One region of the Bacillus sp. TL12 genome, then DNA from elsewhere that is predicted to be linked to it. Evidence: riboswitches for the same ligand, from Rfam matches in the RefSeq annotation. Region 1 holds a riboswitch; each other region holds the start of a gene.

Region 1 (10,818 bases):
CTCTTCAATTGGATAGCCTTTTGCAAGTCCTGCCGTTACAGCGGATGCAAATGTGCAGCCACTACCATGCGTTTGTTTTGAATCAATTCGTTCACTTCTATACTCGATAAATTGTTCACCATCAAATAGGAGATCAATTACTTCATTTCCTTGATACGCTGCATGTCCACCTTTCATAAGAACATATTTAGCTCCTAATCTATGCAATTCTTTTGCAGCTTCTTTACTATCTTGGATATTGTGAATCTCCATTCCAGTTAATACTTCAGCTTCTGGTACATTCGGAGTCACTACTGTTGCAATTGGTAATAAATATTCCTTCAATGCTTGCACAGCTTCTTGCTGTAATAACGAAGCACCACCTTTTGCAATCATAACAGGATCTAGTACAATATTATTCCAACCAAATTTTTTAATATTATCTGCAACAACTTTAATAATTTCGCTACTAAATAGCATACCAAGCTTCACAGCATCTGGGGTTAAATCTGTACCAATAGAATTTAATTGTTCCTGAATGCCTTCGAGAGCAACTGGATATACCCCTTGCACACCGAGTGTATTTTGAGCCGTAATAGCTGTAATAGCTGTCATTCCGTATACACCCAGCTCTTGAAATGTTTTTAAATCTGCTTGAATACCTGCACCGCCGCCGCTATCAGATCCAGCAATTGTTAAAGCTTTATTCACTTTCATTTCACTCATCCTTTTTCATCCAAAATAACGATGATAAATTGTTTTTGCTTCTACTATATCTTTTGTTCCATGTACAAGAACCCGGCCATCTTGAAATGCAACCAATCTCTTATCTTCAACTGAAAACGATAGTAAATATGGATTCACCATTAAATCTGCTACACGATCGCGCAGCAGTTCTTTATATCGTTCAAAATCTAATCGTTCCTTATGCGGAGGTCTAATTTGAACTGTATTTCTTCCGCATAAAACTGCAGTTTTTGACGTATTATCCTTATTTAAATATGGGTACACCGCTTTCTCACCACATGAAGGACAATTATGTTTTCGAAGTTTTTGCACATTCATACATGAATATTCATTTTTCCATACATCAAACGATACAAGCCCATCCCTAAGTGCTTCGTAATCCTCTACTAAAATCTTAAGCGTTTCTGTAACTTGATGAGAAACAACGAGAGATACAGCAGGTGAAATGATCCCTGCTGTATCACATGTCGCTCCGCCAAGCGGGATGGATTGTAATAAACAAGAGAGACACGGAGTCTTTCCTGGTAAAATCGTATAAGAAAGGCCGTAGCTTCCTACACACGCCCCGTAAATCCACGGAATAGAATACTTTTGTGATATATCATTAACGATAAAACGTGTTTCAAAATTATCAGTCGCATCAATCATTACATCGACAGTCGTAACAAGTTCTTCTAATTCTTCGGCTGTTACATCTTGAACAAAGGCTTCTACAGTTACGTTGCTATTAATTGCTTGCAAGCGTCTTTGCGCTGCTACAGCCTTTGGAAGATTATTTTTCACATCCTCCTCACAATATAACTGCTGACGCTGTAAATTACTCCAATCAATATAATCACGATCGACAATTGTTACACGGCCAACGCCAGCTCTCACAAGCATCTCTGCATTCGCACTACCAAGCGCTCCAGCACCGATAATTAGTACATGCTTTTCTCCTATCTTTTGTTGCCCTTTTTCTCCAATTGGAGAAAATAGCTCTTGGCGAGAATATCGATTATTCAACTACACTCATTCCTTCTAAAGGACTACTTGCCGTCGCGCAGCGCTTACGTGCAATACGCCCTGCTTCAAATCCTAGACGTCCTGCATGAATACCTAGTTTCATTGCTTCCGCCATTTTAATAGGGTCTTTCGCACCAGATACAGCTGTATTTAATAACACGCCATCTGCGCCCAATTCCATCGCAAACGCAGCATCAGCCGGGCTACCAACACCAGCATCAACAATAACTGGTACTTTTGCTTGCTCAATAATAAAGCCTAAGTTTAATGGGTTCACAATACCTAGGCCTGAACCAATTGGTGATGCACCAGGCATAATAGCATGAACACCAAGTTCTTGTAGTTTACGAGCTAATACAACATCATCTGATGTATAAGGAAGAACAATAAACCCTTCTTCTAAAAGCATTTCAGATGCTTTTAAAGTCTCCACTGGATCTGGTAATAACGTTCTATCATCCCCGATTACCTCTACTTTTACCATGTCACAAAGTCCTGAAGCTTTTGCTAATTTTGCAATACGAACTGCTTCTTCAGCATTTTTCGCTCCCGCTGTATTTGGAAGTAATGTATATTTTTTTACATCAATTTTTTCTAGTAAATTCGGTTGCTGTGCATCAAATATATCCATACGGCGTACTGCAAATGTTAAAATTTCTGCTTCTGATACTTCAATTGCTTTTCTTTGTACATCATAGTCTGAGAATTTCCCTGTTCCTAATAAAAGTCTAGAATTGAATGTAAATGGTCCAATGTTTAACATAATCAACCGCCTCCTACGAAAGTTACAATCTCAATTTGGTCTCCATCAAAAACAGATGTATCCTGATGGTCTTCTTTTGTTAAAATATCTGCATTGCGTTCTACTACAACAATCTTTGTATCTAATCCTAAATGCGTAAGCAATTCTGCTACTGTCTTAACACTTCCCAGCACCTCTACTTGCTTACCATTAATTTTTAAGTTCAAGCTTCCATCCCCTTTCTATAAATCCATTTTGTTTTTCAAGCGTATAAGTCACAGCTTTGAAGAACAAAAGGTAATCTGCTCTCGTCTTCTCTCTTTGTTTTCATTTGGCATGGGGCAGGAAAAGGACCTGACCGCTTCTATGCATGGCTGGATACTCTCTCCTACCTAAAAAGTTGGTTTTTTATTTGCATTTAGCTAAACTGACTTTGAAAGCAATGAATCTAGTAAATCATTCCCTTGCTTTCCTTCTATTACATCTGCCATATATTGACCAGAAACAGGACTTAATAAAATACCGTTTCGGTAATGACCTGTACAAGCATATAATCCTTTTATTTCTTCATGTGCTCCCATATAAGGGACTTCATGATTAGATTGCGGGCGTAACCCCGCCCACGCACTTTCCCATTCTGCTTCTTTCAAAGCTGGTAAGATTGTGTAAGCACGCTCTAGTATTGAAGTGATACTTTCTGGTTGTACAGATTTATTAAAGGTATGAGGCTTCATTGTTGCTCCAATTACATAGCGTCCACCACGTTTTGGTGCAATATAAAAACGTTCTTGGAAAATAGGAGATTTCAGTAATGGTTTATTGCTCTTCACAGCCACCACTTCTCCTTTCACAGGATATGTACCCCACTCTTTATCAAAATGATGAAGGAGTTTTGTGCTCCATGAACCACCGGCAATTACTACCTTTTCACATAGAATCATACCTTCATTCGTAATAATCCCTACTACTCGGTTGTTCTCTATTTTGATATCAAATACTTCTGTTTGTTCATATATATCAGCTCCAGAAACGGCTGCAGAATGCGCAAATGCTTTCGTAAGTTCCGGCGCGATGACATGACCATCTTTCGGATAATATACAGCCCCCATAATGGATGAAGAGAGAAATGGCTCTTTTTCACGAAGCTCATCTCCAGTCATAAAATATGATTCTTCACCTGTTTCTTGTTGCCACTTCATAATATCTAGTATTCTTCTCTTCTCATCTTCCGTTTGAGCAATACGATAGATACCTTTCTCTTCATACCCAATATCAACACCTGTTTTTTCACGTAACGTTTCTGCAAGTTGTGGAAATATTTCACGGCTTTTCCTAGCAAGTTCAAATAGTGGATCATACGCATCCCACTCCGCCTGTACACCAAGTAAACCTGCCGCTGCTTTAGAAGCTTCAGACGCAATCCTTTGTTTCTCAACAATCGCCGCTTGGTATCCTCTTTCCGCTAGAAAATGTGCAACTGAACTACCAATTACACCACCGCCAATAATGGCTACATCATATATCTTACTCATGGTTTTCCGCCCACTTTCTTATTGTTTCCTTATACAATCTTGCTTTCTCGTATGGAGTACGATCACTGACAATTCCAGACATAACTGCAATACCACTTACACCAGACCGAAGAACCTCTGCTGCATTTTGAGGCGTTATCCCACCAATCGCTGTAATCGGTACCGTTAATCGCCTTGCCATATCTGAAATTTCTTCTAACCCTCTTGCTGGAACACCCTTCTTACAATTCGTTAAAAATACATGACCATAAACAAGGGAATCTGCACCATTTTTGAAAGCTACTATTGCTTCTTCCAAAGAATGCACAGAATACCCGACATGCAAATAAGAAAACTTTTCTTTCACAAATCTAACATCTGCACTTCGATATCCCAATTGTACGCGAGGGATATTTAATAGAATCGCAATATCAATCCGATCGTTCATCACAAGCTTAGATGCTGGAAAGCCTCTTTTTAAAAGGCTTTCCACACCTTCATACAACTCTTTCGTATTTTTCTCACGCTCACGAATATGCAAATAGTCAATCTCACCCTCAATTTGCATCGCTACATTCGTTAACTCTTCGAATGTCATCTGACCATTTGAGATCACATGGAGCTCATTTTTCATATTCATTCGCCTACTTTAAAATGTTTTCGAATAATTCATCGGCAGGAACACTTTCTTTTGTCATGCCTTTTTCTTTCAACCATTTATTTTGTTTTTCCCATGACTCTTTTGAATCCGATAAAAATGGCTCATCTTTCGTTTCCATTTTCTCTAATAAAATTTTCATACTTTCTTTTTCAACTTCTGGGACGAGCGGGAAGTTTTCTTTTTCTTGATGATCTAATAAAATATTTAGTGCCTCATCTGGATTTTTCTTCATGAAGTCGTATCCCTTTTTCGCACCACGTAAAAATGCTTGTAATGATTCTTTATCTTTCTTCAATGTTTTATCACCTGTGACAAAAACAAGTTCATGATAATTTGGCACACCGTAGTCAGCTGGGTTAAAGTATGCTGGTTCATGGCCTTGATGGCGCATAACAGGAACTTCATGGTTAATGTAAGCACCTGTAACAGCATCTACTTTTTTCGTAATTAACGCTGGTACTAAATCAAATCCAACATCTACTACTTTTACAGTATCAGGATTACCACCAGCTTCTTTTACCATCGTTTTTAAATACGCCTCACTTAAAGGTGTTCCTGAATAACCGACTGTTTTCCCTTCCAAATCTTTTGGAGACTGAATACCTGCTGATTTTAACGATACAACATGATTTAGTGGTGAGCGGACTACAGCTCCAATTGATTTCACTGGAATTTGTTCATTGGCTCTTGCGATGACAACATCTGGCTGGTAGTATAGACCAACTGTTACTTTTCCGGCTGCCGCTAATGTTAATGGATCGGTTGGATTAGAAGGGAATTTAATATTCACCTTTACTCCTTCTTCTTTAAAGTAGCCCTTTTCAATCGCTGCATAGATAAAACTATGAACTGCGTTTGGATACCAATCGAGCATAACTGTTACTTCTTTCTCGGCCTTTTTCTTGTCTGACACTGAATTGCTAGAACACCCTGCAATCATTGCAACTAATAATGTAAACACAAAGATGCGCTTTAATAATTTCATGAATGCTTCCTCCAACTAATAAATTTCTTTTCTAATATAGAAACAAGTAATACAAAGAAAATAGCTAGTAATGATAACAATACAATCGGTGCAAATACGCCTGCTCCGTCTAACTGCGTCATCATTCGTTTACTAAAGTAGCCTAAACCAGCTTGTGCCCCAAGCCACTCACCAATTGCTGCCCCAATTACACTAAGCGGAACAGCGATTTTTAAAGCAGAGAAAAAGTATGGAAGTGCAGAGGGCAACTTTAATTTTAGAAAAATATCTTTTTTCGTTGCACCATATGTAACTAAAAGCTCTTCCCATTCCTTTTTCGTACTGCGTAGCCCATCATACGTATTTACGGCAATTGGGAAAAATGTAATCAAAACAGTCACAACTACTTTGCTCCAAATAGAATATTCAAACCATAAAACAAATAATGGTGCTAGCGCTGTAATTGGAATTGTTTGCGATGCAACTAACAATGGATAAAATGCTCTTTCCATCCATGTACTAGCATTCATCAACATCGCGAGTCCCACACCGAGCACAAGTGAAATCACAACGCCTATTAACACAACGTATAACGTTGCCGGTAAATGCACAGTAAATAATATATCTCGCAGCGCCCACATTTTAGCTAGAATTGCAGTAGGAGATGGTAAGATGTACATCTCATCCACAATTCTAGCTCCCACTTCCCAAGCTATGAGCAGTATGCTACTTAAAATCAGTGCAGGCAATAACTCGATCACACGTTTCATACAAGCACCTGCCTTTGCAGCATACTAAGTAATTCATCTTTTAAAGCTAATATTTCAGGTTTATGCAAGTCTTTCCTTGAGCGATCTGGTCCAAGTGGTACAATACGTTCCGTCAAAGTTGTAATAGGCTGCTCTGTCACAACAAAAATCCGATTGGAAAGAAAAAGCGCTTCCTCCACATCGTGTGTAATAAATAAAATTGTTTTTTGCCACTGTTTCCATTGTTCAAACAACCATTCTTGCAAAGTTGCTTTCGTTAAGGCATCTAATGCGCTAAACGGTTCATCTAACAATAAAATGTCCCCGCCTGTTAATAGCGTCCGAATAAAAGATACTCGTTGCCGCATACCGCCCGACAAATCTTTCGGATATTTCCGTTCATATCCTTGTAAACCAAATTGTTCTAAAAGCTCTTTCGCCTTCAAATGCGCTTCTTTTTTCTTTATTCCCTGGCACTCTAACGGCAATGCCGCATTTTCAATAATCGTTCTCCACGGCAGAAGCATATCTTTTTGTGGCATATACCCTACAGGATGACTCGTTGTTTCTGTCAGTTGAATATTTCCAGCCGTAGGTTCTTCTAATCCTGTAATTAAACGAAACAATGTACTTTTGCCACAGCCACTCGGTCCAATGATGCTCACAAACTCTTTTTCTTGCACGAAAGCATCTAGGTCGTTTATGATTGGCTTTTCATCATAATGAAAGGAAACATTATGAAATTGTAGTATGCTCTTGCTCCTCAAAACCCCACATCTCCTTACGATACGCCATATCCCAGAATAAATACTCAAATCGGCTGGAATATAAGAAAATCTCTTCTAATTTAGCTAACTCTTGTTCAGATTTTCCAATCGCTAGTTCATTTAATAAATCTATTAACCAAATACAAAGATCTCCGTATTCTTCTGAGCTATAGCCTTGAATCCACTCCCCAAAGAACTCATGATCCCTTGCTCCTGGAATATCATTTAAACGCTTTCCAATTTCCCAATAGCTCCACATACATGGAAGAAGAGCCGCAATTAACTCTGCAAGCGTACCATTTTGAGATACTGACATCATATAGTTTGTATACGCTAAATTTTTAGCAGATGGTTTTGCCTCTTCTATCTCTTGTACAGAAATACCAAGGCGCTTTGCATACTGTTTATGAATCGTCATTTCTCCATTTAAAATGCCATCTATTTGTTCCGCAAATTTACCCATCACATGTGGATTTGTTGCCTTTACAACTCCAATTGCATATAGTTTTGCATAGTCTAGCAAATATAAATAATCTTGTACGATGTAATATTGGAATTTGTCTTTTTCTAACGTACCATCCCCCATTCCAGTTACAAATGGATGGTTATGACTTTTCTCCCAAACAGGCTGCACAGTTTCAAATAACCTCTCACAAAATTTCATTTATATTTCCCCTTCCTTTATATCTATTTATTAAAATAAAAAACCACTTCTATATAAGAAGTGGTTCAGCAAATAAGAATACATTTATTCATTGTTCCACTTCCCTACGCTAGCATAATCTAGATCAGGTCAGTAAGGGTTAAGGATTATTCCTCTCTCAGCACATAAAGCACCCCTAGTGGTTTCTACTATTCAATTATCAAATAAAAAAGCCCCGTTTCTCTGCGCAAAAGAAACGGGACTTACTACTTTAGTCCGAATTGCTTCCCTACGCTAGCATAATCTAGATCAGGTAATGAAAAGGATCTAAGACTCCCGGTCTTACTCTCAGCTGGCAACACCAGCTCTCCTAGCACAATATGAAATTACCATAGTCAGTATAACACTGTCATTGGTCATCAGCAACTGTTTTCATTTATTACAATCTCATTTATGATTAGCGGATCTAATCTTTCCATCAAGGTTCTACTTTCCACTTATATAAAATATGAAAAATAAATATTTATATAGGCATGAATCCCCATCGGCCTATGGCAGTTACAAAATAATTTTTCAACATATACGTTGATGCTATAAAAACAAAAGAAGATCTGCTCTCATTTTCTCTTTCTGTTTTAACTCGGCATGGGGCAAAAAAGGCTCTGACCGCTTCTATGCATGGGCGGATTCTCTCCCCCTAAAAAGAAAGCTTTTCTTTCGTTTTTTAATTCATATTTATATATCTATTCAGAAAATATCGATTATCTATTTATCCATATTCTAATAATCATTTATCTGTTATTCTTGTAATATATTTCGATTCCATTAAAAAACAGTTATTTTTTCTTATTTCATATTACAGTTATGTGAACAATGCACAAAGTATTATATCTTTATACTATAATAAAAAATATATTAATACATCTATGGGGGGCTAATATTAGATGGAACAGAAAGCTACAGCTTTAACGGCAACTACTGTCGCAGTCACATCTCTACTTCCATCCATAAATCAAGTAGATACACGTACTGTAGCAACTCAACAATTGCCTACCAAAAACACTCAATATATAAAACTCAATTCAAAAACATTATATTTTAATAACGAAATGAACACAAGGAATAATACTAATTCCTTAAAAAAAGCAAATACTTCATTTACTAAATCTACTAAGCTATATACAACCGTTCACGCTCATACGAAAGACCGTTCAGTACAAGTTGGTGATCAAGTTCTGATTGGACAATTATTAGAACATATGGGAAATACAGATCATTCATTTAGGCAGCATCATCATTTTGAAAAAACAAACGCAGTAAATCCACTGCCTTATTTGGTTCGGTAATATTATATGTCACGTAATATACCATTAATAATTGAGTATATAGCTTTTCTCGGTTTAATCTGTTGCTTAGTCATTTACAATACGAACCTTGTCTTTTTGGGTATCGTCATCTCATTTGTTGCTATTGAATCTTTGATGGAAGCATTCAAAATCCGACTGAAGAAACGAATTTCTCATATATATACTGCATTTATTATTATGAGCAGCTTAATAACAAATATCATTTATAGTGGTTTTCATATGGCTGCTATATTCCCTGTATTTTTTATAGGAGTACTAATCATTATTTCCCAATATATTTACATTCCTGAACACCGTAAAAATCAGCAAGAAGCTTAGAACAACCTTCTACATTTATGACTAAAAAAGGGATCTCACGTTTGAAGTGAGATCCCTTTTTCATATATGCATTATATTGAACAGCTTCTCTTTATCCACACGCATATCGCTCATAAATAAAACTTAAATTATACTTCTTTTCTAAGCCCATTCGTTGTGCATCATCGCACCAGTAAAATAAAATATCATGAATTGTTGCATAACGCTTATTCTTTAGAAATTGCTTAATAAATGACGGTAAACAATCGTGTAATTGTATAAATATATAATTCCGTAACATTTCTTCCTTATGTTCAATTCCTTTACAAACATGCATCAACTCTTCACAATAATATGCATGTTGCGGAACTTGAATCATTTCAAAAAATGGTACATATGATAATAGTTTTCCAATGAAGTGCTCATATCGATTCATAAATTCAAACGACATATGCTCCATCATTTCCTTCATTACATACAGATAATCATCCACATGAGTAGTTTTTAGAGGATTAAGACGGTCAGAAATTTGAGCAATTACAGCTCTTTGACATGCAACAACAGAGCGACTTGGTCCATAATATGTTAAAAAATCCGTACACTTCCGATATTTTTTTAATAAGTCATATATGTATAAGTCATAAACGTATGTATTACAGTATATTGCTAAATTCATCATCTCTTGATCTAATTCTTCTTTAGACAATCGTTTTGCCTGTTTACAAATATAAAAGAATGTAAGTTCCATTACTTCCTTATGTGATAATAGCTTTTCACATTTTTGAATACATTCTTCATTTAATTTAATTCTTTCCCATATCATTGCATCTCTATTTTCCAATTCTCCAATGCGATATTTTACAATTAAGTAGTTCCAAGCCACAACTTGGGTTAAAATGTCCCAAGTTTCATATTCCATGGATGTATGTACAAATTCATCTAATTTATGCTTCACCATAAATGTATAAGCTTCCTTATACCAACCAATTTTTTGGCACAAATGAACAATACGAACTAAAGTTGGTATTTCATCTTTATGAAACTGTGGCAAATCCTTCACTTTATTTATTCCATATAAAATAAACGGAGCCAAGTTTTCTTGTTTATAAAATTCTTTTTCTTTCCAGGCTAAAATTGTCCGTTCTTTGCCTTCGCCTTTTGGATGATTTGGTACAAGTAAAGAAAATAAATCTGCAAAATTAGTTGGTTCCACATAGGCCTCTGTAACCAAATTCCAATTTGGATTACTCTGTACCTCCCTCATATTATTTCCCCTCCGTTTCTATTTATATATGAAATCTTTGATAGCCTAGTAGATAATCATAATATTATTATATTCAAAATCTCTTATAAAACTTATATTTATTATATCATTTTTTAACATAA
Region 2 (11,020 bases), on a different contig from region 1:
TGGATAATTCCTATTTCGGTCATTGGTATTCCTACATTGGCTGTATCTATAATGAATCAGTTTACACCTGCAATTAGAGCAGCAGTAATGAAGAAACTTTTCGAGGCAAAGCCTTTTGCATCACCTAAAAATATGGAAACGATAAGAAAGCAAGTTATTGTAAAAAAAGATATTGTTTATGACAAGGATGGACTTGATAATAGTATTTTAGATATTTACTATCCGAAAAATTTGAATGAGAAGCTCCCTGTTATTATGTGGATACATGGCGGTGGCTTTTTATCTGGTAGTAAAGAACAAACACAAGAATACGGAATGGCATTAGCTAACGAGGGATATGTAGTTGCAAATATAAACTATGCGATTGCACCGCGGCAAAAATATCCAGGTCCTATCATTCAAGCAAATCAGGCACTGAAATATCTTCAGAACAATATTGCAGAATACGGTGGCGATATGAATAGATTATTCATAGGAGGCGATTCCGCGGGTGCTCAAATCGCTAGTCAAACTGCCGCACTTATGTCCAATGAAAGACTAGAAAAAACGATGGATATTCATCCTTCTATTGATAATAAACAAATAAAAGGTCTTCTTTTGTTTTGCGGGCCTTATAGCATGGATAGATTAGATAATCCTGAATCATCAGCAATCGGAAAATGGATGGTGCATACAATGTTTTGGTCATATACAGGAGAGAAGGATGTAGCATCTTTTCCTAGACTCAACGAATTGTCTACAGTTCATCATGTAACACCTAATTATCCACCTGTCTTTTTGACAGTTGGAGATGCCGATCCTTTGGCACCACATTCAGCCGATCTTATAGACGCGCTCAAAAAGAATGGCGTAGAAGTAGAAAGTGTTTTATTTGACGGAACAAAATCTGAATTAGGTCATGAATATCAATTTGATTTTACTTCACCACATGCTGAAAAAACGCTCGGAAAAACCATCGAATTCCTAAATAAACATAAATAATTATATTTGTTACTTATATATCATATCACTCACACAAAAGCCCAAGAAGCATCTACTCTGCTCCTTGGGCTTTTCTCTATCTTCTCTTCGTAATTTTCCCAGATCCCCCAACCCTCGTTTTAGGCGGAGACGTATTTCGTGGTGGGCTTTTAATGGATGATTTCAGCTTCACATCTGATCCGCTAGAACCACTCGGTGATTTTGTGATTTTTCCTTTTTTCTCTGTAGATGGTGGAACTGTCTTCGTTTCTTTTTCGATAATGCTTCCTTGGTCTCCTACAGATGGTTTCGGCTCAATCTTATCGCTTCTTTTAATAATAGAACCCTTACCTTGTTTTGTAATAGGCGGTGGTGTTTGTTTTTCTTCTTTTGTAGGCGGCCTGTCTGGAATAACCGGTTTATGATTTTTCCGATCTGTATATCCTCGGTAATCGCCATGATACGATTTACGTGAATCAAATATATCATTTAATATACTCGCCATAATATATCCTTGTAAAAAGGACGGTTGATAATTTTGGCGAACGTACTCTTTATTACTAATTTCAATTAATGTATCAGACGGTTTTTCTTTATCCTTCTGAAGATTATATAACTTATCAGAATAGACAAGGAACATCTGATTTTCATCTTCTTTAGATACTTGCTTTGGCTTTTTCTCATCAATCAGTTCTTTTGCAACTTCTGGAACTGACCGATTAGCAGCCCTATACACATAAGATTCTTGCTTACCATCTTTTGCGACGGATTCTAGTGGATAACGATCTTGAATCGATTTTTCACTTTGACACCCTGATAAAGCATATCCAGCAATTACAAGTAATGTAACGATGGCAAGTATAGGGATTACGAACGATTTAATCATGGTAAACAATCGGTTTGACATGATTACGCCCCCTTACGTTGCCCTTATAATTTGTACATCAGCAGGAAGAATCGATTCTCCCTCATACATCATTGTACGTCCGTCTTGCCACTCAATGCGAAGTAGCTTGCGGTTATCAGATTGAAACTCCCACACATATTGTTCATCAGAGACAGCAAACGGTGTTTTTCCCATCACAACAACACGGCCGCTATATTGTTCTTCCATATGATACTCGATATCATCCATTTCAATTGTCGTTGGAATCTCATCTATCGAATCTAACCGACCATCAATTGGTGTATACAACTTATAATACGTACTTTCACGATTTTCAATTTTTAAATAGCGAATTGTTTTCCCGTCCTGTAATGTTAAGACAATTTCATTCCGAGAATGCATGCTTGTTTTTCCAATCAATTCATACATAACTAATGAAACTTCAATCATATCGCCAGGTGCTAACGTGAGTAACGATTTCTCTGGTTTCACAGGCTCTGGACTTTTTATTATATTTTTAATACGTTTAAATAAACTCATGATTTATCCCTCCTTTTCTTGTTATAGACAAGCTGCTAAAAGGTCCGTTAGTATTCCGATCTTGCATATGCCTTTAGAAACGGCTCGTTTTGTACAAGAAAATAATTTAAAAAAAGTAGGTTTGTTAGCTACGGATGGGACGATTAAGACGGAACTATACCAAAACAGTTGTCAAAGTTACAAGATTAATGTCATTGAGCCTGATAAAGAAATGCAAGAAAAAGTGATGGAAGGAATATATGCTATTAAAAGTGTAAATTTAGAAACAGGATTTTTATATCTTTCAAAGGTTGCTGATAAATTGAAAGAGAGCGGAGCTGAGGCTATTATAGCAGGCTGCACAGAGGTTCCTCTTGTATTGAAATCATCCGAAAATATTTGCGTTATTGATCCAACAGAAATTGTAGCTAAAATGGTTATTAAAATAGCTAATGGAACAGAAAAAGAAATAATAAAAGTGTAATTTATAAGTTGGGAATGCGGCAGAATTGTTGCATTCTTATTTTATGAATATTTGATGCATACGATTTACGTGTACATGTTATAGTAAATGATAATAGAGAGCTACAGTAAGGAGCGTTTAGACATGAATATTGAAAATATTGAAGCTTTTATATATGTTTGTCAACTTGGTAGTTTCAATAAAGCCGCCGAAGCTCTTTATTTAACCCAACCTTCTGTAACAGCACGTATTCAATCACTTGAACGTGAAATTAATATAAAGCTTTTTCATCGAAATGGCAATAAGATTTCCTTAACTGAAAAAGGAGAGTATTTTTTTCCACATGCACAAAAAATTTTGCAATCTTATCAGGAAGCTAAGTATGGATTGCAACAAGTAACAATCCCATATGACTTGGTAATTGGGAGTGCTTTATCAATATCTAATAATATCCTTCCTGAGATTTTACCTGGTTTCAAATCTGAATTTAAGGATGTTAAAATAAAAATTGTAACAGGGCATTCACAAGACATCTTACAGAAGGTTATTAATAAAGAAGTTGACTTTGGCATCGTACGAACAGAAACACATCCTCAAGTAGAATCAATTCGTCTTTATAATGACCCTATTGGCCTTTTTGTGCCTCGAAATCATATATTTTTAAAAGAAAAAAAGTAACAATAGAACATGTAAGTAAACAACCCCTTATCTTTTTTGATTATGGATCAATAGATTGGCTCATGATTCATCGGCTATTTTCAAGTAATGATGTAAGCCCGACTATATCTTTAGAAGTAGATAATATGGAAACAGCGAAAAATTTAGTGATACAAGGGATGGGCATTAGCTTTTTGCCTGAACATTGTGTCAAACAAGAATTAGAAAATGGAGAATTGATCCGAGTGGAAATGGCACCTCCAGTGAAAATTAATATTAGTATTGATTTTATCTATTTAAAAGGCAGACCAAAATCTGTTTTTATTGACTTTTTAAAAGATAAGATGTGTAAATAAAACAAACTGATTGGTATATCAATCGGTTTGTTTTTGTTCTGGAGTTGATAGGTATGGAGTTCTAACGTATATCTATCAAGCTAAGAAAACAGGCCACCCCCAAAACGATAAAATAATCTTCTCTGTTATAAGAAGGTCTAAAATTTCGTTCTGTAGGTGTACTGAAATTTGATAAGGACCCTAAAGATAAAATCCAAGATACAACTAAAGAAACAGAAGCCGTACAACTTGTTAAAATTAAAAAATAATAAATAGAAAAAAGCTTTGCGAAATTCGCAAAGCTTTTTTCTATTTATTCACGACCTGCTCCATATCGGGACTACAACTCTTTGACTGACATGATTTATTTAAGGAACATGCTGCACATTTCCCTTTTCTACTTCTCTTTACAAAATTGAATAATGTATACCCTGCATAGCCAAAAATGACAGCTCCAATAACAATATTGACCATCATTATGATACATCTCCTTCTAGAATCCAAGTAAGGATCCGACTTGGTATATAATGAGCGTTAATATATAAGCAATAATAAGTGGGTAAACCACAGAGAAAATCGTCCATTTTATAGATCCTGTTTCGCGGCGAATAACAGCTACTGTTGCTAAACATGGAACGTATAATAAAATGAAAAACATAAACGCATATGCTGATAACGCAGTATAGTGCGCTCCCATTACATTTCCTAGCACATCTTCTTTTACTGCATAAATAATTGCCATTGTAGAAACAACAACTTCTTTTGCTAAAAATCCTGTTAAAAGCGACGCTGCTGCTTGCCATGTTCCAAAACCAAGCGGTGCTAAAATTGGTGCCACGAACCCACCAATCATCGCTAAGAAACTATCTCCCATATCTACGCCAAATCCAGATGGACCAGCATAGTTGAGTAACCAAATGACAACAGATCCACCAAAAATAAATGTACCAGCTTTACGTACGAAACCTTTTCCTTTTTCCCACGTACTCAGCCACAATGTTTTTGCTTGTGGCATACGATAAGGCGGAAGCTCAATCACAAAAATAGACTTTTCTTCTTTTAAAACAGTCATAGACATTACCTTTGTAACTAATAGCGCAAGTACAATCCCTGCAATGTATAACGAGAACACAACACTCGCTTGGCTATTCGGGAAAAAGACTCCCGCAAATAGTGCGTATACAGGCAAACGTGCTGAGCAAGACATAAATGGTGTTACTAAAACAGTAAGCAACCTCTCTTTCTCTTGTTCAATTGTTCTTGCTGCCATAATGCCTGGTACGTTACAACCAAAACCGATAATCATTGGAATAAACGCCTTCCCGTTTAAACCGAAGAATTCCATAACCCGATCCATGACAACTGCAATTCGTGCCATATATCCTGAGTCTTCTAGTAACGAAATAAAGAAGAACAAGGCAAAAATTTGTGGGACGAATACTAATACAGCACCAACACCAGCAATAATACCTTCTATAATAAGTGCCTGAATAAACTCAGAGGCCCCAATATTTATAAGTCCTGCTGTAACCCAATCTGTAAATTGTCCACCAAGAAATTCGTCAAGCATATCCGACAAAGGCGTCCCAATCCACGTAAACGTAACCTGAAAAATAAAAAACATAACTGCTAAAAAGATTGGAAGTCCCAAAACTTTATGTGTAATTAACTTATCGACCCTTTCTGAAAAAGGAATCTTTCCTTCTTTTTCATGCTGAATGACATTTGTTTTTAACTTTTCAATATACGCTGCACGTGTATTATAAATATGCTGCTCTAATGTACCATCAAGTTCTGCCTCCAGATTAGAGCGAATTGCCACAAGTTCCTTATAAATCGGTAATCTACTCACTTCTTGTTCCACAACTTCATTATTGCTTAAAAACTGAAGGGCAAGCCATCTTGGATGTTCATAATTTTCCTTGTTTAAAAGATCTATAAGCTCTGCAATTCCTGCATCTACTTGTTTACCATATGAAAGAATGAAAGGCTCTTTCGTCTTCTTCTCACTCTCATGAAGGGCAGCAAGTAATTCCTCACAACCTTTACCACTCCTCGCAACAACAGGAACAACCGTTACTCCTAGTGTTTTTGATAATTTTTTTACATCAATAACAATCCCGCGCTGCTTCGCCACATCGATCATATTTAAACCAATAGAAACAGGCTTACCAAATTCCAGTAGTTGCATTGTTAAATGCATATTACGCTCAAATTGAGAAGAATCAACAATATTCAGCATATGTTGAAATTCTTCTTTTAATAGAAAGTTTGTAACGACACCTTCATCACGAGAGACAGGATTTAAATCATATACACCTGGTAAATCAATTAATGTTCCTTGCTTATTCTTTAACTTACCGACCTTTTTTTCTACCGTTACCCCGCTCCAGTTTCCCACGTATTCATAGGAACCAGTTAACGCATTAAATAATGATGTTTTTCCTGTGTTCGGATTCCCTAGCAATGCAACCTTATTCACGCTAATTCCACCTTTATCATTTTCGCGTCACAATGACGAATACTAATTAATTGCCCGCGGCATTCTAGTGTACATGGTCCCTTGAACATCGCTTTTTGTTTTACACGAAGTTCACTTCCTTCAGAAAGACCAAAAGCAGCTAATCTCCGCTTTAACAACTTATCTAACGCCTGTATATTTTTCACTAGTGCCTTTTCACCTATTTTGATGTCAACTAGACTCATAATCCCCCTCCTCAAAAGAGAATGATAATTATTTTCAGATGAATTATACCATCCCTACCAATCAAATACTATAGCCTTTTCCTTCATATTTACTAACATTTTGGGACAATTACATAGGAATAACTTTTTTGCACCATAACTCTCACCGCTCGCTAATGGCTAGACTCTCTCTTTCATCAAAAAAGAAAAGGGAGCCTCTTCTGCTATTTCCATTTCCCTACATACATATTACGGCTATGAAAATAAAAATAGACTTCCTCTCATTCCCTATTTCTGTCCTCATGCGGTATGGGCTCCAAAAAGGCACTGACCGCTTCTATCCATAGCTGGATTCTCTCTTCCCTCTAACAAGAAAAGTCTTTAATTTACGATTATCTAAACACCATTTGCCATTCTCATCCATTTCAATTACAATGAATCTAACAATCAAAGAATCTCGTTATCACAGGGGGAGCCTCGTTGCTGAGAGGGAATATAATATTCCGACCCTTAGAACCTGTTAGTTAATGCTAACGTAGGAATTGTGCAAACGCCGAAATACATCTACCTCATCATATTCTATTTACGTATTTCATATCTCCCTATGATACATTATTCTTTTTTTGTGCAACTTAGATTTAGGGGGAATGACAATATGCGTAACACCAATTTACAAGCGATGATTGAATCTGCAATCCTTGCAGCCTTTGCCTTGATCATCGATATTTTACCACTATCCATTAAACTTCCAACAGGCGGTTCTGTTTCATTTGCTATGATTCCTATTTTTATTATCGCTTACCGCTGGGGATTTAAAACAGCTTTCTTAGGCGGCTTGATTTGGGGACTATTACAAATTGTCGTTGGGGATGCTGTTATCGTTACACCAATTCAGACACTGATTGAATATTTTATTGCTTTTGCCTTCGTTGGTTTCGCCGGCTTATTTTATCAACCTATCCAACAAGCAATGGCAAATAATCAAGGTAAGAAAACAATGGCCTATATTATTGGTGCTACATTCATTGGTAGCTTAGCACGTTACTTCTGGCACTTTATCGCTGGTATTGTTTTCTGGGGACAATATGCACCAAAAGGGCAATCTGCTTTCCTATATTCATTGATTGTAAACGGTAGTACACTGCTTGCATCCTTCGCATTATGTACAGTATTACTACTGCTTTTATACACAACAGCTCCGCGCCTATTCAAAAGCGCAGATGTATATAATAGAAACACAAAAAAGAAGAGTGCCTAAATAGGTGCTCTTCTTTTTATAAACAACTCTCAATGTGTTATATCAATAATAAAAACAATAAATACACATAAAAATATAAATACCATTACACTTAGTAAATTGCTCTTCATGGATAATCTACTCCTTAAACAACTTCATCTTCTACCAAAATTATAAAGTGAAACTTTAATCAGTGGGGGTTTTCCTCATCCCCCACTAATTATTAGTTGAACCAATCGGGCCTTTACGGGCAGTTTATCTCCCACCTAACTTCTTTGCTCCCGCCGAATTTTGAGGTGGGAGTATTACTGCCCGTTAGTGCGGGATAAATGTTAAATATAAAGATAAAATAAAGATATTATCAAAATAAATTAAAAAAGCGTAGAATTTCTTTCCTACACTTTTTTTGGTAAATAGAAGTAAAATAACACACCATCGGCTGTATTCGTTACCCCATACTCTACTTCGTGAAGTTCTAAAATATTTTTAGAAATAGCAAGTCCGAGTCCCGTTCCACCTTTTGAGCGCTGGCGTGCTGTATCTACACGATAAAAGCGATCCCAAATTTTATCTAATTGTTCTTCTTCAATATGAGCACCTTTATTTTCTATACAAATCTTTATTCGATTTGACTCATCTATTGTAGAAATAATAATATTCTCGTTTTCCGGTGTATAACGGATTGCATTCGTTACAAAGTTGACTAGTACTTGTTCAATGCGATGTTGGTTTGCAACAACTTTGGCTGGAGATATGTATTTGTAAAAATGCAGTTGTTTTTTCTCTATTTCTAATGATAATTGTTCACATATATGCTCAATGACCTCATCAATATGAAAAGTATCCATCTGCATTTTATACGTACCAGATTCGAATTTAGCTAACTCTAGCATGTCCAAAATTAGCATGTCCATCTTATCCACTTCTTTTTCCATTGCCTGAAAGTAATACTCTTTCTTATGTTCAGCTACCCCATCTTTTAGAATCGAAATACAGCTTTTCATAATACTTAGCGGTGTTTTCAATTCATGTGAGACACCCGAAATAAATTCTTTTCTCGTATTTTCTAACTTTCTTTCTTTTTCAATATCTCGTTCTAATTGTTCAATATGTGTGTGCAATGTATTAGATAACCTATTAATATTTTGAGATAAATCTCCAATCTCATCTTTTGAAGTAATTGGAATTCTTTCTGTGAAATCTAGATTTGCAATTTTCTTGGTTGTGTCATTTATTCGTAATAGCGGTTTTGCAATTTGTTTTGAGTAATAAAAAGATGCCAACAAGGTGAGGACTAGTACAAATGCAATAATATATACATAATAATCCTTTACCATTTGTACTGCTTCATCCACAGGCTGTAAGGACGCCATGGCGAATATATATGTTAAAGAGCCATCCTTTTCTTTTATCGGTTTGATTAATAATTTATATTTTATATCATTTTTTTCATAGTCATTTATTCTTAAGGCATCATTGTTATCTTTATTTTCATTTAACAGTAAGTCTGCTTGAAATTCTTTTATACTCTCCAAGAACAAAGTGTTTTTATAAAGTGGATTCACTATCCCTTTACTATCAGGTAGTTGCACTTTTGTAACAGTTCCCCCAAAACCAGTACTAGGAACTTGAGCCGCACTTTTCTTTTCCTCTTTCACCTTAAGAACTATTTCATTTATTTTCTTATCTAATGGCTTGTTGGACCAACTTATACTACCCTTACTTAAATTTAATACAGCAGGAACAAATGTAGAATCTCTATCTATTCCATAAACCGAAATTTGCAATCCTGAAAAATTCGGCATTTTTTCATTTTCAACCTCTTCTATTCCCATAAGATAATAGAGAGGGATTGTAAGGTTTGTTTTTCCAAGTTCCTTCTGCCACAGCCGATCCAGCTTTACTTCTAAATAAAAATCGGTTGCATGTTTTAAATTCCCATCGCTATCTAATGCTGTAATCCATGTATTATTTTCTCTATAAAAATCTTGTTCCAGTTTCTGAATTGCTTCTGTGTTACCACCGCTATTCAAATAATCTCTCTCAAAGGTGCTTATATTTGTTTTAATATCACTAACTTTTCGGTTTGCATAATATTGTTTAAAAAATATCGTTTGTCCAATAAAAATCGTCGCTAAAATCAACATGCATAGTGCTGTTGTAAGAATAAATAATTTGAGTACAATTCCTTTTCTCATACATTCCCCTCAAATTTATAACCCATCCGAACAACAGTCGTAATGTGCTTTGCTTTATCTCCTAATTTATTTCGTAAATTACGGATATGACTATTCACTGTCCGGTCATCACCAGCAAATTCATAGCCCCAAATTCTTGAAATCAATTGCTCTCTTGTCAAAACAATTCCTTGATTTTGCATGAAATAGGTCAATATCTCAAACTCTGTATGCGTTAAATTAATGTCTATTCCTTCTACAGTAACAGCACGTGAGGGAAAGTGAACACAAATTCCATGGATAGATAATGTATCATCGTTATTACTCGAGGGTTTACTGATAACTTCTCTGCTCTCTAGTAATCGTTTTGCTCTCGCCAATAAAATAGGTGGACTATATGGTTTTGTTACATAATCATCTGCCCCTAGCTCAAATCCAAGTAATGTATCATCCTCATCTACACGTGCTGTTAGCATAATAATCGGAACTTGTGACGTTTTACGAATTCTCCTGCATACAGACCAGCCATCTAATTCTGGTAACATAATATCAAGGATAACTAAATGAACCTCATCTTCTTCAAACAAGGATAATGCTTCTTTTCCATCCCTTGCCTCAAGCACTTTATATTGTTCACTTAAAAAATAATCTTTCAAGATTTCACGTAGAATGTCTTCATCTTCAACAATTAAAATGGTTTGTGGCATATTCATTTCCCCCTCTTATTCTAAAATAGCTAAGGCTGTCATTTCATTTTGAATAAGTCGCAATTAACTTCGCTTCAATAATATATCGATCTGGTGCATCACCTATATAATCAAATGGATAACAAGTCGTGAGCGTTAAAGTCGGTTCTTCTTTTTTTACAATGACAGTTCGATCATCTGCATGCGTAATCCACATTTTTTGAATTTCATAAGTGTAGATCTTTTTATCATATTCTACAACGAGACTATCTTTTTCTTTTAGCTCTCCTAATTCTGTAAATACAGTATCACGATGTCCGCTCAGCACTGTATGGCCACGTTCAGACGGAACTGTAGTAATATCACTGACAAACATACCAACGCCTTTTTTTAACGTATTTTCATCAGTTCCCCA
Region 3 (11,020 bases), on a different contig from region 1:
CTAATCCAATTTCTACATTTGTATGAACGGAATTCGTCTCTTTTTGCTTTACCTCTCCAATTCCCATAAAAGAACCTGCTTGCAATTGTACTGGGAGTCCCTTCCAATAACTCTCCAACCATTTTTCAGATATTATCTTCTGTAAAGATCGAGAAGTTAAATCAAATGCAGATTTATAATTTTCAGCATGCATATCACGGATAAATGTAAGAGTAGTAGATATAACAGGGTTTTCATCATTAACATTGTCTGTTTCTTTTATATTTGTGTTTGTTTCCTTTAAAGTTGAAATAAATTGGTGGTTGAACGGATTATTATATGTATTGGGATAAAAACTTGTTTTCAATACGTCCGTATTCCGCCCCTCATACAAACTTGAAGAACTCACGAAATTTTTAGGTGAAATTACTTCCTCCGCATATGAAACAGAAGGAATACTTATCGTACAAATTGCACTAACGAGTAAAAGCTTATTCCCTATTCGTTTTCTTGTTTTCATATTTATTGACTCCTTTCAAAATTAAATCCTTTTCATACAACATTCCAAGCATTGTAAGGAAAATAAAAAATATCAAAGAGATTAATAAACTTCTTTACGCCCTTTATGTGATATCATAAACAAACTTCAATAAAAACTACCCTCTTCCTCCTTTTTATTATGTAATTTTTTAATAATATATAAGCATCTAATTAGTGAAGTTGATTTTTCTAAAACTAGAAATATTATTTTTGTACAAAAAAATGACTAAACTAAGTTAGTCATTTTCTATACTCATGTATGCATGATGAAAGACATAGCTTTTCATTATAAACTTACATCTTCTACTTGTTCTTCCACTGACCATTTTTCTAATGTGTAAGCCATCTCCCAAAACGAATATTCATATTGACTGCTAATTACAAAATGCTGTTGCATCCGCTTACGATCAGCTTCTGTTACTGTTTCAGCAATGGCATCTAATCTAGCAATTTGCTCCTCTACTAAAGTACGGAACCAGTCAGAACCATATGCTGAAATCCATTCTTGGTAAATTGGTTCTTCAGGTTTACATCCCTTGAGTCGCTCACCAATTTCATAATAAAGCCAATAGCACGGCAAAATCGCTGCGATAACATCCCCGATATGTCCCTCGTATGCAGCGCGATACATATGTGATGTATACGCATAAGCCGTCGGTGCAGGAATGAACGATTCTTTTTCTTCTTCCGTAATTCCTAGTTTTTTCGCAAAATTCTCATGCAGTGATAATTCAGCTTGATATGTATTTTGTGCATGGTGCGCCATGCGAGCCGTCGTTTCTAATTCAATCGCTTTTGCTGCTCCTAACGATTGGACTCTTGCAAAATGACTTAAATAATATGAATCTTGCAGAACGTAATAGCGAAAACTAGCTAAATCTAATGTTCCGTCCCCTAGTTTTGTCACAAATGGATGATTAAAACTTGCCTCCCAAATCGGATTAACTTCTTTACGTAATAACTGTGAAAATGACATTATAGACCCTCCAATAAACGTTTTAATAATAAAAAATGAAACAAGTTTCTTAACGAATCATTCGTTAACTACTAGACTACTAGGATCTACTTCAAATAGGTGTGTAAAATAAAAAAGCTTTCTTTACACACACGTAAAGAAAGCGGACTGGACATCATCAATATTGTAAAAATATCATCTTCTGTCACTTCCACTTCCCTACGCTGGTATTACCCAGATCAGGTCCTAAGGGTTTCAAAGGTATTCTTTAATCTCAGCCTATTAAAGGCCCCCCTAGTGGATAGATATATAACTATTTAACTTTGATACTTATCATAACATAATCCATATAACTGTCAAATATTTTCATCACACATCTTTTCGATACAAATTAATTAAATCTTTCAAAGCTGCCGCTGCTGCTCCTCTCGGGCTCGAAGCTCCCCCGGTAGAAGTAACTCTTCCCATAATATCAGTATGAAAAGTGATTCCTTTTTCCGTTCCATTTACATAAGCCAACGGATGTTCTTTCTCTATTTCACGCGGATATACTTCAAGTTTAAGATTTCCTAAATAATCTTTATATGCCGTCCCAATTAGTTTTAGAAATTTACCTTGTGCTTTTGCCTTCTCTATATCTTGTTTTGTAACACCCTCTATCCCTTTTACACTTACATAATCAAGAGAGTATTCTGACTGAAATAAACTGTTCGCTAACAATAATAGCTTACAGGCACTGTCCATACCACTTACATCTAATGATGGGTTCGTTTCAGCTATCCCTTTACGCTGCGCTTGATGCAATGCTTCCTGGAATGTTACATCTTCTTCATACATCTTTGTAATAATATAATTTGTTGTTCCATTTAAAATACCTTCTATACTTTCAATTTGACATCCCGCTAAACTAAATTGCCCAATATCTAATGTAGGAAGTGCAGCTGCAGTTGCCCCGCTATAACGAATACGTACGTTAGCTTGCGTTGCTTTTTGCTTTATTTCTTTCCATGCGCTAACAAGTGTACCTTTTGAAATAGCGACTATATCCATATGATTTCCAATCGCTGTTTCAATATATCTTCTTCCAGGTTCACCTGTTTGAAGATTAGTTGGTGTTGATTCTATTAATACATGACCAAAAGGCATTTTTTCACTTTTTTCAAGTGGATAGTTTTTGAGATATTTCTCCAATGCATCAGAACCCGTACCATAAGTTAATAATTCTTTAATATGTAAACCTTTGGCGCTAAAGAGATTGACTGTACTTCCAATAACTCCAGTAAGGACAAGTTCGATGCCGTACATCTCATTTACATATAAAGCTTTCTCAAATACTAATCTCACAAACTCTTTTCCAACAGTTCCATATCCAGATATTACTATATTAACTCTCATATTATCACCTCAAACTATTATACTATTTTGATATTAACCCCATTATACTCCGAAAATATGATGTGATTCACGAAAGAAAACTCCCTTAAATAAACTTGAGGGAGTTTTTATATCTTAATATAATTATGAATCCGGTTATTTCGGTAAGTTTGATAACTTGGCAGCGATCTCTCGATAAAAAGCATTAATATCAGAAAAACCTAAGGAATCCGAAACGCTTAACCCAACCATATCAAGGTGATCCCAGTTTTGTTTTGTCTCAATATGATTCCATTTTCCAAGCTCTGCTGTGCCATTATTATTTATAATCGTATCAGTTGATGGTCCTACCATCGAATTTGTATTTACCACACCATCATTTTGCCACCAGGATGAATCAATAAATGTACGATCCTGTTCGTACCTTGCATATGCCCCTAAGAAAATCGCATTCCCCATTAACGTTTTATTCATAGTAATGTGTGGCAAGTGAAGTCCTGTTATAGGCGTTGCTTGTGTCGCATGTCCACTGTAAGAAAAATAATATACATCTGGTTGCGCTTTTACCCAATCATTCAAGTCCTTTGCTCCATCTGTACTTAAATCCCATTGGCTTATATCTTTTGTATCCTTTAAAATCGGATTATTTAATACACGGTTTGAATATTGATAAAATGATTCTCCAGCTTTCTTTTTAATTCCCCATTGATCCAGCTTAAAATCATATAATGCTAGATTATTATTTTCTCCAATCCCAGCAGTTGCGATGAGTAATTGCTTTACAGCAGGTAAGAGTAGACTTCCATCTGCAAGGGTTGTCCCGTTGTGAGGGGTTGCCAATGTCGTTACACTATGAACGTATGATTTTCCCCCCTGAAACAACGGAGACATTGTCACATCTGCATGCTGTTTTACATACTCGCGCTCCTCTTGATTTCCCTCTTTCAATAATTGAACGAGCGTACGTATCGTTTGACCACCCATACTATGTCCTACTAAATGAACCTTATTTGTCTCACTCCAATTTTGAACAAACCCTGTATATGTTCTCCCATATCGATCATGTCCATGTTTCTCAGCATGAGCGGCTCCGTAATCAACTGTTCCACCATTAACTTGAGCATATAACTCACAAGCGCGATCCCAGTTGCTTGATAACGGTCCAACAGCGGCAGTATGAACATTGTATCCATCTCTCTTTAAATTTTCTTGAATATCGTGAACACCACCCCAATACTTTACACCCAATAATTCATCTCTTCCCCAACCTGTAAAACCATGTACAAGAATAATTGCATTGTTGTTTTTCTTTCCTTCCTCTGCATGTGTTGGCACCGGAAGTACTACACTAGAAGCGATAAAACATACGATCAATAATCCCCAAAGTAATCTTTTCATTTTACATCCCCTTTTCTTTTTCTATCCACCCTAATAAAGCGCTTTCATTTTTACCCCCTTTTTCGTAATAGAAAAAAGATCCACATAGATATACCAATGCAACGTGCAATGGTTATATAGCGTGGATCTCCAATTCTCTATCACATTTATTAACTTAAAAATAATGTAAACTATATTATCCGAATTGTCTATCTATTATGAAATGTTACATATTGATAAAGTTTTGTTGACAATTCCCTGTCCCTTTTAACCTTTATCCTCAAAAGTAACAAATTTGACCGATATTAATTTATGAAAATCATTCACTTGTCTTTTTAATTTTAAATATTCGATTACAATTGTATTATCTGTTGACATCTTAGGTTTTTCATATCCTAATGATTTTTTGAAGTGAATGAGTTGTAATTTTGTTTCATTTGCTTTTATTTCTTTATATACATCATTTTTCGCCACAATAAGGTACCATTGAGATTTGTAATCACGAGAGTTTCTAATCCAAGCATTACTTTCATATTGAACCGGTATTGTTTGACCATTTAAATCTATACTTTCTATATGTTCTTGATCTTCATGTGTAAATACTAACGAATGACCTTTGGGGATCGTTGGTAATTTTTTTATTGAAATATAATCTAAACTGTTATTTACATTATTCGTCCGAAAAATTTTCTCTTTAATCATAGCCTGAGCTGTAGACTCGTCTATAATAAGCACTTTATTTTCACCCACGCTGCCTGTCTTTACTTCAAATACCTCTTTTTCTTTTATATTTTCTTTGTAACGCACAAAAATTGGTAATGTATATTGTTCGTCTCCAATCATTATTATTCCGCTCGCAGGTTGTGTATTCTCCTTAGATTTCGAACAAGCACTTAAGCTTATTATGGCTAGGACAATTAACATAAAAATCGATACTGTTTTTTTCATTACGACTCCTTTCGTTAAACGAATTAGTTATCAGATATAGGGTTTAAGGTGAAACTTCATTTCTCTATAATATAATCAAGCCCTAGTAATAGTACCTTTATTGATCCATTGTCTTATAAAGTTTTTGGAGGTAACGCCAACGAGTCATAAAGAAATATAAAATTTGTATACAGACAAATGATATTAAGATAATGATTGAACTGTTTAGAATAGAAAAATCAACCAATTGTTGTAGGGCGATATATGCAACTGAAGTATGAATTACCGCAATGATAATTGGTAAAAAGAACATAATTAACAGCTGCCTTGTTACAACCTTTTTTAATTCTCGCTTACTTAATCCCATCTTTGAAATCACTTTATATTGTTGTTGATCCCGGTCTAAATCTGTATATAAACGGAAATAAATAAAGCTCGCTGCAAATGTAAAAAAGACAATTCCCACTAAAACACTTGCCATAAGTAACAATCCGTTTGTTTGTTTCGCTTGTAACCACTGCAATGTTAAAGCTTCGAAATAAAAACTACGCTCTCCACTCTCTCTACCCAGTATGTTATTTAATTGATGTGAAATTTCCTTAGTTCTCATCCAATCATCTACAACAAATCCGTAAATACGCTCTTTAGAGAACGTGAAATCCTCACGAGCAATGAATGGAACTTTATCATATACTTGGTCTTGTACTGTAATTAAAGTGTTTCCTACCTCATGTGGTAGAACTAAGTTCTTAACAGCTTTCTTTACATGAAATGTTTTCATCCAATCCCCATGAATCACTTCAATTTTCTTTTTAAATTGGCTATTTTCAAACTCTTGTTTTTGCGCTATCCACCCTGGAACTAGCAAAATTTCATCTTCTCTATCAAGCGTTTCTTTTTGGTAGCCAAGAGCCTTCGCAAGATCATTATATTCACTTAATTTCATAACAGAAACATTGCTTTCCGTATATTTAGTAGAGGCAGAGCCCAGTCGATAAGCAATATTTGCCTCATTAAGATATTTCTTAATTACAGCAAGGTGCTCATTTTCCATCTTATTTTCTTCAAAACTCATATAGGTAAACGTATAGGGATTGGTCATTCTTGACAGTTCTTTATTTCCAAGTGCAGCAGTAGTTCCAATTGCGGTGAACGCGACTGCCGAAATGATAGACACAATAAAAAACATCGTTGCATTATCTTTCATTCGATATATTAGTTCTGAGAACGTCAATATATTTGTTTTCTTTAAAAATAAAGATTCTCGCTTTTTGGCAGCTTGCAACAGAAAAACACTGCATTGTGTATACAGAAAATAAGTACCGATTATAACCAATAACACACCTAATCCCAATAACGGAAAAGAGATAATTCTTCTAAAGTTAATATAAAGTACGATTCCATATCCAGAACTGATACTAACAAATGATAGAAGCGATAAAATAATAGAAGCTTTCGGTTCAGGTTTTGGTTTTTCTTCTGCTTGAATGAGTTCCACAAGCTCTGTTACTTTTATCATTTTAAAAGTAAACAGTGATACAATTAAAAATAAGAAAAGAAATGTAATAACAGTTAATAATACTGCTTGAGTTGGAATATAGAAAGGTAATCCCTTGTTTATCATTAAAATACTTGCACTAATAAGTAGTACTAATTTTGAAAATATAAGGCCGATCATAATACCTATTAAAATTGAACAAAAGCCAATTAACATATTTTCAATGAGCACTAACTTCTTTAACTGCCTCATCGACATTCCTTGCATCATTAAAATACCAAATTCTTTTTTACGTGTTTTTAAAAATGAGCTGACTGAATATAAGATAAAGAAAAATGAAAAAATAAAAATCAAACCTTGTGAGATTCTAAACCCGATTGTACCAAGTTCACTTATCGTTTCACTTGTCGATTTTAACTCACCAGTTAAATCAGGATGAAATAATAAAAGCGCATACGTAAAGAAAATCATAATAGAAAATGTACTGCTTAAAAAATGAACAGCGTACGTCCGTTTATTACGGAAAACATTATTAAATGCGAATTGACGAAAAGTCATGTCTTTTCCCTCCTAACAACGAGAGAACATCCATAATTTTTTGATAAAAAGCTTGTCTACTTTCACCGCAATAAATTTCATTATACAATTCACCGTCTTTAATAAAGATAACGCGACTACAATAACTTGCTGCATATGGATCATGAGTAACAAGCATCATGGTTGCACGTTCTTTCTTATTCAGTTCTTCTAACATACTCATCACATCATTCGAAGACTTAGAATCTAAATTTCCCGTAGGTTCATCCGCTAATAACAATTGTGGTTTATGAATGATTGCACGAGCAATTGCGGTTCGCTGTGCTTGACCACCTGAAATTTCATATGTTCTTTTATGCAAAATATCCAGAATGCCTAACTTTTCTGCAACTTCTTCTACCCGCTTATTCATTTCCTTTACAGCCACTCCATCTAACGTCATTGGCAACACAATATTTTCTTTTACGGTAAGTGTACTGAGAAGATTAAAAGACTGAAAAACAAATCCTAGCTGTTGTCGACGGAATAATGCTAGTTTTTCAGATGACAGCTGAAAAGGATTCATCCCATTTATTAAAATGTTTCCTGATGTTGGTGAATCAATCGTAGATACCATATTTAACAATGTTGTTTTCCCACTACCAGACGGACCCATAATACCAACAAACTCACCTTCTTGAATAGATAAATCAATATCAGCAAGAGCTTTATAAGGAACTTTCCCCTTATATACTTTACTAATTCCTTTCGCCTGCAATATTTCCATACCACATTCTCCCTTCATTTATTCTGCTTAGTTTAAAGTGTAAAGGAGTTATCTTACATCTCATATTGATTCGTCTTTCATTCACCTTACAACTATGTAAGATTTCTAAAAAAGCTGATGAAAAAGTCTATTTCATCAGCTTTTTTATGAAGTGTAAAAAATAATTCTTACAGTTGTACCTTTTCCAACTTCAGAATGTATTTCTACTTGATGACCTAACTGTTTCGCAATTTCATATACGAGGTATAATCCCATCCCAGTAGATTCTTTGAAATCTCTACCATTTTCTCCTGTAAAGAAAGGTTGAAACACACGTGGCATATCTTGTTTTGGTATGCCTACTCCAAAATCTCTTACTTCTAAGGTGACGGTCTTATCTACACTATATGCTTTTATTATAATTTTTTCTCTACTACCGGCTGAATACTTAATTGCATTAGATAAAATTTGACCAACTAAAAATCGAAGCCACTTCGCGTCACTTTCTACAACGATGTCTTTTTCTATTTTGACTTCTGGATATACAAAATTCCGAATAAAAAAGCGCTTATGTTCATGTATTGCTTCGTTTACTAAATTATATAATTGCACTCTTTCTACGTAGAAATCTTGTGTGAAAGTTTCTAGACGCGCAACATATAAAGCCATTTCTAACCCTTTTTTTAGTTTATCTGCTTCTTCGTTAATACTAACAAATCGAGGGTCAACTTCATCTTGTGTCATTAATTCAATAACAGATAAAGGTGTTTTCATTTGGTGAATCCATTGATTCATAAAAGTTAAATGTTCCTCATTTTTACGTTCCTGCACTTGTAATTGATTCTGATAATGACGATATTGTACTTCTAATAACTCATGCAGTGCAGTTGACAAAGGGAAGAAGTCAGATTTTTGTACAGATTCATCTAATGATTGCATCGGATTTGCTAACCTTTCATAAAAAGACTTATGAGTAAAATAGCGATATAATAAATAAGCAAGTAAAAAACATACTCCTAAAAACATTGCATAAAGCGCGGTGGTTACATGGCGATAGCCATCAAACCAATACACAAGAAAAATAGCGATGAGCTGAAAAGCTGTAAAACATAGAAGCGGGATATGTTCTCGTAGAAACAGTTTTATCATTTTCTCCCACCATTTTCCCATGTAATATGTAAACGATAGCCAACACTCCGAATTGTTTCAATCGCCTCTCGAATTCCTAATGCTTGGAGTTTTTTACGAACACGCGTTGTGTTGACGCTTAACGTATTATCATCAACGTAAGATTCACTATCCCAAAGCTTATTTAATAATACTTCCCTACTTACAACACGCGGATAATTTTTCATTAGCATCTCTAACAAAATCGCTTCATTTCTTGTTACATCAACTTCTTGACTGCGCAATTGTAATACTAAGCGCTCTGGAAATAAAGTAAGTCCTTGCTGCTCAATCATTCGCTCTTCTATTTTTGGTGCATAATCTCCATATGCGCGTCTTAGTTGACTACGAATTTTCGCCATTACAACTTCATAATGAAACGGCTTTGGTATATAATCATCCCCGCCATTTTCTAAAGCCATGACTTGATCCATCGTACCTTCACGAGCTGAGATAAATAAAATGGGACACGTAGAAACAGCGCGAATTTGCCTACACCAATAATAGCCATCAAAACTTGGTAAATTAATATCTAATAACACCAAGTCTGGTTTTGCTTGTAAAAAAATATCTAATACGCGTTGAAAATCGACGATAACAATTCCTTGATACCCATATTTTTCGATGTAAGAAGATAATAATTCTGCGATTTTAGGATCATCTTCCACAATCATAATTTTAACCATTTTTTCATTCCTTTCTTATAATCTCTACGTAAGCATATACTACCATATTTTTTCGTACTTATTTTTAAGAATTCATTGCATGACTATTTAAATACTTCATTTCTTCACCTATATGACAGGTGTCATTTCCTTTAACTGACACCTGTGCATATAAAAAATTCCTTTTTAAAGATACAATAATGACAAAATTATAAGAAAAGAGGAAAACAATGAGAAATAACAACAAAAGAATTCGTTTGCTTGATATATTAAGGGGTTTCGCTGTGTTAGGAACACTCGGTACAAACATTTGGATTTTTGCATATCTAGGAGATCTTTCTTATATTTTTACGTTTGATCATGCAATTTGGTGGGCGTCACTTAATGATTTCATTCGGCTTTTCTTCTTATTTTTAGTAAACGGGAAACTTCTTGGTTTATTAACAATCATGTTTGGTGTAGGACTTGAATTGAAATATCAACAATCTTTACGAAAAGGCAATACATGGCCTGGTGTTTACCTATGGACTTCTTTTCTACTTTTATTAGAAGGTTTCATTCATTTCACTCTTGTTATGGAATATGATATTTTAATGAGCTATGGAATAACCGCAATGATTGTTGCTTTTATTATTAAACGTGGTGATAAATGGATTCATCGAGCTATGAAGATAATAGGTATCTTTCATGGAACTGTTATGCTTTTGATTCTTGCTATATTTATGTATTTAAAATTTACAGGAATCAACATTTCATTAGATAGCGCTAATGAAGTTGTAGCACTTTATAGCAATGGAACTTGGTTCGAACAAATTCACTATCGACTAACAAACTTTATTTTGAATCGAATAGAAGTCATTTTTGTTATCCCAATGAATATTTTTCTTTTCTTATTAGGAATACGTCTTATGCGTGCTGGAGCCTTTTCTCCTGATGAAAATGGGAAAAGAATTCGTACAAAAATGCTAAAAATCGGAATTGTGATTGGTGTCCCTCTCAATCTGTTAATCTTTATTCCGGGCGGTATTTTTGATTTACCAGTTCGCTATTTATTTGCACCTTTCTTTTCTATTTTGTATATTGCATTGATTGCTAAAATGATAGAAGGATTTGAAGACTTTTGGCTATGGCAGCGCCTTGAAAACGTAGGAAAAATGTCTCTTAGCTGTTATGTTCTTCAAAACATCCTCTCTTCTATACTCTTTTACGGTTGGGGCTTCGGCTTTGGCGGGAAAGTGAATTCATTATCGATTGTC

The links. Region 1 has a riboswitch for thiamine pyrophosphate ahead of tenA (thiaminase II). Riboswitches for the same ligand answer to the same signal wherever they lie in the genome.
Region 2: another riboswitch for thiamine pyrophosphate. It lies ahead of thiT (energy-coupled thiamine transporter ThiT); the one in region 1 lies ahead of tenA (thiaminase II).
Region 3: another riboswitch for thiamine pyrophosphate. It lies ahead of tenA (thiaminase II); the one in region 1 lies ahead of tenA (thiaminase II).

The regions. Positions count from the first base shown of each region.
Region 1 covers NZ_JAJJBY010000030.1:43,976-54,793, forward strand. The annotation lists gene thiD (bifunctional hydroxymethylpyrimidine kinase/phosphomethylpyrimidine kinase) at 1-705, opposite strand, end outside; gene LOK41_RS21590 (thiazole biosynthesis adenylyltransferase ThiF) at 712-1,731, opposite strand; gene LOK41_RS21595 (thiazole synthase) at 1,724-2,494, opposite strand; gene thiS (sulfur carrier protein ThiS) at 2,497-2,700, opposite strand; gene thiO (glycine oxidase ThiO) at 2,896-4,005, opposite strand; gene tenI (thiazole tautomerase TenI) at 3,998-4,618, opposite strand; gene LOK41_RS21615 (ABC transporter substrate-binding protein) at 4,629-5,630, opposite strand; gene LOK41_RS21620 (ABC transporter permease) at 5,627-6,379, opposite strand; gene LOK41_RS21625 (ABC transporter ATP-binding protein) at 6,376-7,125, opposite strand; gene tenA (thiaminase II) at 7,094-7,789, opposite strand; TPP riboswitch at 7,874-7,976, opposite strand; TPP riboswitch at 8,038-8,150, opposite strand; partial or broken gene LOK41_RS21635 (M23 family metallopeptidase) at 8,941-9,114, shown strand; gene LOK41_RS21640 (hypothetical protein) at 9,121-9,453, shown strand; gene LOK41_RS21645 (DUF3965 domain-containing protein) at 9,545-10,696, opposite strand.
Region 2 covers NZ_JAJJBY010000002.1:51,989-63,008, reverse strand. The annotation lists gene LOK41_RS02260 (alpha/beta hydrolase) at 52-981, shown strand; gene LOK41_RS02255 (DUF4247 domain-containing protein) at 1,058-1,867, opposite strand; gene LOK41_RS02250 (DUF4178 domain-containing protein) at 1,880-2,386, opposite strand; partial or broken gene LOK41_RS02245 (aspartate/glutamate racemase family protein) at 2,409-2,849, shown strand; partial or broken gene LOK41_RS02240 (LysR family transcriptional regulator) at 2,973-3,841, shown strand; partial or broken gene LOK41_RS29225 (lipoprotein BA_5634 family protein) at 3,988-4,089, shown strand; gene LOK41_RS02235 (FeoB-associated Cys-rich membrane protein) at 4,130-4,297, opposite strand; gene feoB (ferrous iron transport protein B) at 4,314-6,302, opposite strand; gene LOK41_RS02225 (FeoA family protein) at 6,299-6,526, opposite strand; TPP riboswitch at 6,964-7,065, shown strand; gene thiT (energy-coupled thiamine transporter ThiT) at 7,161-7,763, shown strand; gene LOK41_RS02215 (sensor histidine kinase) at 8,138-9,940, opposite strand; gene LOK41_RS02210 (response regulator transcription factor) at 9,937-10,626, opposite strand; gene LOK41_RS02205 (class D sortase) at 10,670-11,020, opposite strand, start outside.
Region 3 covers NZ_JAJJBY010000007.1:6,809-17,828, forward strand. The annotation lists gene LOK41_RS08595 (alpha/beta hydrolase) at 1-499, opposite strand, end outside; gene tenA (thiaminase II) at 806-1,495, opposite strand; TPP riboswitch at 1,674-1,780, opposite strand; gene LOK41_RS08605 (homoserine dehydrogenase) at 1,844-2,869, opposite strand; gene LOK41_RS08610 (esterase/lipase family protein) at 3,005-4,246, opposite strand; gene LOK41_RS08615 (lipoprotein BA_5634 family protein) at 4,493-5,173, opposite strand; gene LOK41_RS08620 (ABC transporter permease) at 5,271-7,208, opposite strand; gene LOK41_RS08625 (ABC transporter ATP-binding protein) at 7,183-7,953, opposite strand; gene LOK41_RS08630 (sensor histidine kinase) at 8,098-9,081, opposite strand; gene LOK41_RS08635 (response regulator transcription factor) at 9,078-9,785, opposite strand; gene LOK41_RS08640 (DUF418 domain-containing protein) at 9,995-11,020, shown strand, end outside.